Regions from separate parts of the Heyndrickxia vini genome, predicted to be linked through region 1. Evidence: riboswitches for the same ligand, from Rfam matches in the RefSeq annotation. Region 1 holds a riboswitch; each other region holds the start of a gene.
The links. A riboswitch is a leader RNA that binds a small molecule or an ion and turns the genes downstream of it on or off. The one in region 1 is predicted to bind S-adenosylmethionine.

Region 1 (3,285 bases):
TTTACTTTCAGTCGTTGAGGATATGAAAGAAACAGATTATGACTATTAAACAGCTTAGCGATGGGGGCTTTTTGGGCAACCCGTCGCTATTCTTTAGAAGTAGAGGAGAAAAACATGTCAACACAACAAATTAAGATTAAATATTTTGATGAAAACTTAGTAAAAATCGATAAAATTGTCCAAGGTGACTGGTTAGATTTACGTGCAGCAAAAACCATCGAATTAAAAAAAGATGAATTCAAACTAATTCCACTTGGCGTTGCAATGGAGCTTCCGGAAGGATATGAAGCACATGTCGTACCCCGTTCAAGTACGTTCAAGAATTTTGGAATCATCCAAACGAATTCCATGGGAGTCATTGACGAATCGTATAAAGGCGACCAAGATCAATGGTTTTTCCCCGCGTACGCATTAAGAGATACCGTAATTGAAATGAACGACCGCATCTGTCAGTTCCGAATCATGAAAAAAATGCCGACGGTAGAGCTAGTTGAGGTTGTATCGCTTGGAAATGAAAACCGAGGCGGGCATGGCTCTACTGGAACGAAGTAATACATCTTCTTTTAATTTTGCTGATCAAGTACCTTTTGAACGGTCTATGAGGTACTTCTTCTTTTAAATAAGTTAATCAAGTACCTCCTAAACGCTTAATGAGGTACTTCTTCTTTTAATCCTGTTGATTAAGTACCTCCTAAACGCTTTATGAAGTACTTCTTCTTTTAATCCTGTTGATCAAGTACCTCCTAAACGCTTAATGAGGTACTTCTTCTTTTAATCCTGTTGATCAAGTACCTCCTAAACGCTTTATGAGGTACTTCTTCATTTAAATAAGTTAATCAAGTACCTCCTAAATGCTCTATGAAGTACTTTTTCTTTTAATCCTGTTACTCAAGTACCTCCTAAACGCTTTATGAGGTACTTCTTCTTTTAATCCTGTTGATCAAGTACCTCCTAAACGCTTTATGAGGTACTTCATCTTTTAAATAAGTTAATGAAGTACCTCATAAACGCTCTATGAAGTACTTTTTCTTTTAATCCTGTTACTCAAGTACCTCCTAAACGCTCTATGAAGTACTTCTTCTTTTAATCCTGTTACTCAAGTACCTCCTAAACGCTCTATGAGGTACTTTTTCTTTTAAATAAGTTAATCAAGTACCTCCTATACACTTTATGAAGTACTTCTTCTTTTAATTATGTTGATCAAGTTCCTCTTAAACAATATTCAAAAACTCTACGACAAAAAAACAGTCATAGAACCAGTAATCATACTTGTTCAAGGCTGCTTTTCCTTCGTTTTCAGCAGGCTTATTCTATTTAAATGTTAATCTTTCTAAGCATGCCATATCAAATACTTTATCCATTCATGTTGACAAATCCATTTCCAAATTGTATAGTAAATTCCATAACTTAATATTTCGAATTTTTCTTATCCAGAGAGGTGGAGGGACTGGCCCTTTGATGCCTCGGCAGCGGACTTTTTTAAGTACTGTGCCAATTCCAGTAGCGTAGGGCTAGAAGATAAGAGGAGCAGGTAATGTATTCGTTTATTCACCCCTCTTCTGTTTTCTAGAAGAGGGGTTTTTAGTATATTTAAAAATTATATATGAGGTGATTTAATGTCAACAGTAAAAACAGACAATGAGCTTTTGAAAGCATTTGAGGTGTTGCAAAAGAAAGAATGGGTCGATCTCACACATACGTTTGGACCCGCTTCTCCACATTTTTCAGCTTTTGACGATGCGGAATTCAAATCACTTTTCACCCACGATGATGGCTTTTTTGCGCAAAGTTTCCAGTTCCCAGGTCAATACGGAACACATATTGATGCCCCGATCCATTTCGTTCGCAACAAACGTTACCTTGAGGAGCTTGAGTTAAAAGAACTCGTTTTGCCCCTTATCGTGATTGATAAATCGCGGGAAGTAGCAGATGATCATGACTTTATCTTATCCGTTGAAGATATCTTAGCGTTTGAAGAGGAACATGGAAAAATTGAAGCAGGAACATTTGTGGCTTTACGCACTGACTGGGGCAAGCGTTGGCCTGATAAGGAGGCATTTGAAAATAAAGATGAGGAGGGAAATAGTCACACACCTGGATGGGGAATTGAAGCCTTAACATTTTTATTTGAAGAAAGAAAGATTAAAGCTGTCGGACACGAAACATTTGATACAGATGCTTCTGTTGATTATCGCAAAAATGGTTCCCTCGTTGGTGAATACTATGTGCTTGAGCAAGATACATTTCAAGTTGAATTGTTAACGAACCTAGATAAGCTGCCGGCCAAAGGAGCGGTTATTTTCAATATTAGTCCAAAGCCTGAGAAGGCAACTGGTTTTCCTGTCCGTTCTTTTGCTATTTTGCCATAATGCTAGATTAAAAAAATACTTAAAGGAGAGAGATTAAAATGACAAAAACATTAATTAAAGCTCCATTCAGAGCGGATCATGTAGGAAGTTTATTACGACCAGAGAGAATTCATCAGGCGAGGAAGGATTTCCAAGAAGGGAATATTACGGCCCTGGAACTACACGAAATTGAAACAGACGAGATTAAAAAGGTTGTTGATAAACAAATCGAAGTCGGACTGAAAGCTGTCACAGACGGTGAATTCCGTAGAAGATTTTGGCATACAGATTTTCTAGAGCATTTAAATGGTGTCGAGGGCTATATCCCAGAGCATGGCTTTAAATTTAAGGGGGAGGAAACTGAACGATATGATATTCGGGTAGTTGGAAAAATCTCCTTTAACCCCCATCACCCGCATGTAAAAGACTTTATTGAATTTAAAGAAATTGTTGGTGACCGTGCCATTGCAAAACAAACGATTCCGAGTCCCAATCAATTATTTAACGCTGGTATCCGTAACTTGGAAGTTTATCCAGACATTGAAGAATATGCAAATGACATAATTCAAGCCTACCGTGAGGCAATCAACGCCTTTTATGACGCCGGCTGCCGTTATCTTCAACTAGATGATGTCTACATTGCAGGTCTTAATGCACCGGAAATTCCATTTAATGATAGCGGTTATTCTCGTGAAGAATTAATCGAATTAGCCTTACGGGTTGCAAATAGCGTACTAGAAGATAAACCGGAAGATCTAATTGTAACGACACATCTTTGCCGTGGTAACTACCGATCGAAATGAGCTTTTGAAGGCAGTTATGCAAAAATCGCGCCAACTTTATTTGCAAAAGAAAAAGTGAACGGATTTTTCTTAGAATACGATGACGACCGTTCAGGGGATTTCCAACCCTTGGAATACATTCCAAATGGCGGCCC
Region 2 (3,285 bases), 1.1 Mb from region 1:
CTCCTCATAAAAAAAAGCACCTATAATGAACTGAACCCCAAACGTTAGGCATTTAAACTAACATCGGAGGTGCAGTTATTAAAAGATGCTCTTTTAGCAAAATTAGCTAGATACTGTTTCCTTTTCACTATGACTTAGGCCAAGAGCCTGCGCTGTTGAAGTATGAACTTCTTTGAAAAGCTCTGGATTTTCCACTAGTGATAAACCATAGGATGGAATCATTTCTTTTATTTTCGGTTCCCACTCTTTTTGATGCTCTGGGAAGCACTTTTTAATTATATCAAGCATGACATGAACGGCAGTAGAAGCACCTGGAGAAGCACCTAACAATGCAGCGATTGTTCCGTTAGCTCCAGTAATAACTTCCGTACCAAATTGAAGTGTGCCTTTGCCACCCGCTTCAGTATCTTTTATAACTTGTACACGTTGACCCGCTACGACGATATCCCAATCTTCACTTTTCGCATTTGGAACAAATTCCCGCAATTCCTCAATACGCTGTTCCTTCGATAACATTAGTTGTTGGACTAGGTATTTTGTTAATGGTATATTTTTTGCACCCGCCGCTAACATAGTGAACACATTATTTGGTTTAACCGATAGGATTAAATCCATATTTGAACCCGTTTTTAAAAATTTTGGTGAGAATCCTGCAAATGGTCCAAATAACAATGACTTTTTTTTATTGTCGATATATCTTGTATCAAGATGCGGTACAGACATTGGAGGTGCGCCAACTGCGGCTTTTCCGTATACTTTTGCATGATGTTGCTCGACAATCTCCTGATTGTTGCATACCAAGAATAATCCGCTTACAGGGAATCCGCCAATATGCTTACTTTCGGGAATACCTGTTTTTTGCAGTAAAGGCAGACTTCCTCCCCCACCGCCGATAAAGACAAATTTTGAAGTATGGCGTTCGATACTGCCAGTTTCCATATTCCACACTTTTAATTCCCATAAACCGTCTTCTGTACGTTTAATATCCTCTACCTGATGCTTGTATCTAATATCAACATCTTTACTCTTTAAGTGATCAAACAATATTCGTGTTAATGCACCAAAGTTTACATCTGTTCCAGAGTCAATTTTCGTAGCCGCAATTGGTTCCTTCGATGTACGGTTTTCCATAATAAGTGGAATCCATTCCATTAGTTTATTCGGGTCTTCGGAAAATTCCATTCCTTGAAATAACGGATTATTTGAAAGGGCTTTAAAACGCTTTTTCAAAAACGAAACATTATTCTCCCCTTGTACTAAACTCATATGCGGCAATGGCATGATAAAATCCTGAGGATTACTTATCAAATTACTGTTTACAAGATAAGACCAAAACTGTCTTGAAAGCTGAAATTGTTCGTTAATCGTTATCGCTTTACTAATATCTAAGGTTCCATCTGGCTTTTCAACGGTATAGTTAAGCTCGCATAGTGCGGAATGACCCGTTCCCGCATTATTCCATTCGTTCGAACTTTCCTCTCCTGGGCTTTCAAGCTTCTCAAAAACTGTAATTTTCCAGTCCGGTACTAATTCCTTCAAGAGTGTCCCTAAAGTTGCACTCATAATTCCGGCACCAATTAAGATAACATCTGTAGTCGTTTGTCTGTTACTCATCTTTACCGTCCCTTTATACCCTAATATTTGCAGAAAAAGTGTGGGTGTACCCGTCTAAAAACATAGCAAGACAAGGCATAACCTATTCATACCTTTTCCGTATCAATTTTCACCTAATTATAGTATATCACTATTATTTATAGAATAAAATATTCACTATTAAGGAGAAAGTCGTTATATACATATAAATTAAAATTGGAAAATGCGCTTCCCAAACCTACAAAAAATTCTAACATTTAATATCTCAACCATTGACACTCGATGAATATACAGGTACATTGGTAATTAATAATAGAATATGTAACTTTCTTATTTAGAGAGATGGAGGGACTGGCCCTAGGATATCTCAGCAACAGACATTTTTGTACTGTGCTAATTCCAGTAGCGTTATGCTTGAAGATAAGAAGAGTCATTATCCATGATACGAATCTCTTCTTTTTAAGAAGGGTTTTTTTGTGCCCTGAAAAGCTAACGTAAACATACTAATTTAACTTTAGAGGGGTTGTCCAAATTGATTAACACAATTACGAAAGCACCATTTAGATCAGACCACGTAGGGAGCTTCTTGCGTCCACAAGCACTAAAAGATGCAAGAGCACAATATCAGAAAGGTGACATAACAAAGAAAGAACTACGTTCGATTGAGGATATTGAGATTGCTAGAATTGTTGAAAAGCAAAAAGAAGTAGGTCTGAGGGCCGTAACAGATGGTGAATTCAGAAGAAGATGGTGGCATTTGGATTTCATTAGAGCTATTGAAGGAATACGTGTTTATGAAATAGACCTAACTGGTGCATTTAATGGTGCGATGAAAAAAGCAGAAGCATATACAGTTGATTCAAAATTAAACTTCCCGAAGGATCATCCATTTTTGGAGGATTTCGCATATTTGAAAAGCATTGCTGGTGACCACGTCGCAAAAATTACAATCCCGGGTCCTAATATGATTTTCTATTCTGGTGTAGTTGGAAGCGAACCTTATTTAAGTAATCCTACTTATCCTTCACTTGATGAAGTGGCTAAAGATATTATTAAAGTCTATCAAGATGCCATTCAAGCTTTTTACGAAGCGGGTTGTCGCTATTTACAATTAGATGATACAAGCTGGGGAGCATTATTCAGTGATGTTTTCCGAGATAAAATAAAGGCTCAAGGATTTGACCCAGATGAGCTAGTGAAAAAATTTGCTGATATTACTGTTGAAGCTGTAGCCAACAAACCGGAAAATATGGCAATTACTATTCATATTTGTCGCGGGAATTTCAAATCTTCTTGGCTATATCAAGGTGGATATGGACCAATTGCAAAAGAATTATTTTCCCGTGTTAATGTAGACGCCTTCTTCTTAGAATATGATAATGAGCGATCTGGAGACTTTGCGCCGTTGCGATTCATTAAAGACCAACATGTCGTATTGGGCCTAATCACTTCTAAAACTCCTGAACTCGAAGATGCAGATGAAATTAAAAGAAGAATTGAAGAAGCAACACAATATGTGAATATCAATCAACTTTGCTTGAGTCCACAATGTGGTTTTGCTTCTACTGAAGAAGGAAACATCCTAACAGAAGAAGAACAATGGAATAAATTACGCCATGTTGTTCAAATCGCAAAGGAAGTTTGGGGAGAATAGGCTTTCATACATTAATGGAAAACCCGGCAAAATCGTAA
Region 3 (3,285 bases), 280 kb from region 1:
TCTTCTATCTTTTGCTTCGTCCACTAGTTTCTTTAACAAACTCGTTGCAATGCCTTGTCCACGATAACTTTCCTTTGTAAACATGTTAGTAATATAGCCCTTTTTCCCACTCTTATTGGTATAAGTCGGTGGGAAGTCATAAAAAATGATTGCACCACATGCAATTATTTCGTCATTATCTTCCGCTAGCCATTGAATGAGGGATCCAGTCTTAAGTTTTTCTTTAAAGAAAGCTGATAATTCAGGATCAATATCTATAGTAGGTTCAATTCCTTCATCAATTAATTGCTTCTTTCTTAAATCGATTAATTGATTGATATCTTCAATAGTTGCTTTACGATAATTCAACATCCATTGCTCTCTCCTTCATTAATGAAAATGCTTTTAAAATCAATTCCCTTTCTTCATTACTCATTTTTTCGAATAAAAGCTGATTAAGTTTTTCATCATCAAGTGACGAATGACGATGCAAAACAGCATTTCCCAGACTAGTCAAATCCAAAATAACCTTTCGTTCATCTTCCAACCTTCGCCTTTTACAGACATAATTTTTTTCTAATAAGCGTTTAACATGTTCTGAAGCGGTGTTATGTGAAACTTGTATGGATTGGGCAATTTCTTTAATCCCTACATTTTCTTCCTTTTGAATCACTTGCATAATCCTAACACTTTGGTGCGTAATCTTTTCTTGATGTTGATAACGCAGTTGATAGTAAATATCTGTCCATAAATGATTTAGCTGTGCAACCTCTTTTTTCATATAATCCCTCTTTTTATCGTTAATTAAGATTATATCTTATAATACGATGTTTATTTATAAAAGTCATTAACGAATATTTTTTTCAAAAAAAGAAACGCTAAATTTTGTACCATCACCGACTTGCTTACAGTAAGCCAATAAAAAGAAAAAGGAAGTATTTAAGATGACAAAAAGGAATAAATCACTATTTAATGTTTCAATGATATTGTTTTCTTGGATATTAATATCTTTTTTGGATCTACGAAGTATAAAAAGATTTTTCCCCTCCTTCGTCTTCGTTTTTTTTATCCATTTAATAGATGTCCCGATTGGAAAGAAACGTAAATGGTGGGTTTTCTATAATAAGCCGAATTCCTTTTTTCTTAATGAATTTCCTTTTTTAATCGGTCCAATGATGGCGGTAGCCTTATGGACTTTAAAATGGACTTATGGAAAATTCATAAATTTCATCTTACTCAATGCCTTCTTCAATTTCAGTTTTTCAGTTTTGGCTAAAAGTTTTTTCCCGAAAATTAAATTATTTACATTGGTTCGGTTGAATGTTTTTCAGTTTTTCATTTACTTCTTTTACAAGGCATTTCTCTTATATGGATTTCAATATATTTTGGAAAATAAAAGACCAAGAAATAATTTTTATTGACAGAACAGCAAAACAGGTGTAATTTAGCTTGTAGTTAAATAGTTTAGAATATTCTTATCTAGAGAGGTGGAGGGACTGGCCCTTTGAAGCCTCGGCAGCAGACTTTTAGAAGTACTGTGCCAATTCCAGTAGCGAATGCTTGAAGATAAGAAGAGACCCGGTTATGGAAACTCCCCCTCTTCTTATTTATGTGAAGAGGGTTTTTTATTTTAAATTGAGAGGGGATTTATTTTATGACAAAGACATTAACGAAAGTTCCATTTAAAGCTGATCATGTAGGCAGTTTTCTTAGAACGGAGCCGATTAAACAAGCAAGAAAAGCTTTTGCAAATGAAGAAATCGATAAAGCTGCATTAAAAGCTGTTGAAGATAAAGAAATTGAGAAACTTGTGCAAAAGGAAATCGAGGTTGGACTTAAATCCATTACTGATGGGGAGTTTCGACGTTCTTATTGGCATTTAGATTTTTTAGCAGGTTTAAATGGTGTTGAACTGTTTGAAGCGGAATATATTAATAACTTCAAAGGAGCGCAGCCGAAAAATAATGCCATTAAAGTAGTCGATAAAGTAGAATTCCACGATCATTATATGCTCGAACATTTTAAGTTTTTAAAAGAAGCTGTAGATAAATACGGAGATGGTAGCCAAGTTGCCAAGTTTTCCATACCAAGTCCGAATATGTTGTTCACTAGAATTCAAGGTGATGAATATTATAACGGGAACAGAGAGCAGTTCTATCAAGATACTGTTGTTGCCTATCAAAAAGCCATTCAAGCATTCTATGATGCCGGCTGCAGATATCTGCAATTAGATGATACTTCGTGGATTGATTTTGTATCGGAAGAACGAATCAAAGCAGTTGTTGAAAAACACGGTATGGATGTACAAGACATCATTGATACGAGAGTACGTTGTTTAAATGATGCCATTTCACTGAGACCTAATGACATGTTGATTACAATGCATATTTGCAGAGGTAACTTCCGATCTACTTTTATTACCAGTGGCGGATATGATACGATTTCCGATGCCATATTTGCAAACTTAAACGTCGATGGACTTTTCCTCGAATATGATGATAATCGTTCAGGCGATTTTGAGCCATTAAAAAGTTTCGCACGTGATGACAAAACCGTTGTACTTGGATTAATCACCTCAAAATTCTCTGACCTGGAAGATTCTAATCGAATCAAAGAAAGAATAAAAGAAGCTAGTCAATATATTCCTTTGGAAAACCTAGCATTAAGCCCTCAATGTGGATTTGCCAGCACGGAAGAAGGAAATGTATTAACTGAAGAAGATCAGTGGAATAAAATTAAACATGTAATTGAAATTGCTAGCGATATTTGGGGAACGATTTAATAAGTATGCCTTCTTCCGTGATGGAAGGAGGCCGTTTTTCTTATTTTGGCTATTTTGTAAATAAAAGTAAGCCGAAATTAATCACTGCTAATAGTAAACTGATTTTAGATATAAGTGATGATCTTGTTGCAGCGGATTAACTGTGTTGGCCTTAGGCTGCTTTTCCGTTTGTGGATCATACAATTTTGTTTGTGACGCATGAATCTCCGTTTGTGCATCATACAATTTCATTTGTGGATCATCGACTCCTTTTTATACTGCTGGTTTTCCGTTTGTGCATCATAAAATTTTGTTTGTGACGCATGAATCTCCGTTTGTGCATCATACAATTTCATTTGTGGATCATCGACTCCTTTTCATACAGTGGATTTTCGGTTTGTGGATCATACAATTTTGTTTGTGCCGCATGAATCTCCGTTTGTGCATCATACAATTTCGTTTGTGGATCATTGACTCCTTTTTATACTGCAGATTTTCGATTTGTGGATCATAAAAATTAGTAACCAAAATTATGAATAAAGATT

Region 2: another riboswitch for S-adenosylmethionine. It lies ahead of I5776_RS20945 (5-methyltetrahydropteroyltriglutamate--homocysteine S-methyltransferase); the one in region 1 lies ahead of I5776_RS15635 (cyclase family protein).
Region 3: another riboswitch for S-adenosylmethionine. It lies ahead of I5776_RS16995 (5-methyltetrahydropteroyltriglutamate--homocysteine S-methyltransferase); the one in region 1 lies ahead of I5776_RS15635 (cyclase family protein).

Annotation. Positions count from the first base shown of each region.
Region 1 is NZ_CP065425.1:3,118,322-3,121,606, reverse strand. It holds gene nrdF (class 1b ribonucleoside-diphosphate reductase subunit beta) at 1-49, shown strand, start outside; gene I5776_RS15640 (dUTP diphosphatase) at 115-552, shown strand; SAM riboswitch class I at 1,424-1,525, shown strand; gene I5776_RS15635 (cyclase family protein) at 1,617-2,369, shown strand; partial or broken gene I5776_RS15630 (5-methyltetrahydropteroyltriglutamate--homocysteine S-methyltransferase) at 2,408-3,285, shown strand, end outside.
Region 2 is NZ_CP065425.1:4,226,651-4,229,935, forward strand. It holds gene mqo (malate dehydrogenase (quinone)) at 103-1,614, opposite strand; SAM riboswitch class I at 1,921-2,020, shown strand; gene I5776_RS20945 (5-methyltetrahydropteroyltriglutamate--homocysteine S-methyltransferase) at 2,126-3,247, shown strand.
Region 3 is NZ_CP065425.1:3,394,302-3,397,586, forward strand. It holds gene I5776_RS16985 (GNAT family N-acetyltransferase) at 1-348, opposite strand, end outside; gene I5776_RS16990 (MarR family winged helix-turn-helix transcriptional regulator) at 335-760, opposite strand; SAM riboswitch class I at 1,452-1,552, shown strand; gene I5776_RS16995 (5-methyltetrahydropteroyltriglutamate--homocysteine S-methyltransferase) at 1,634-2,761, shown strand.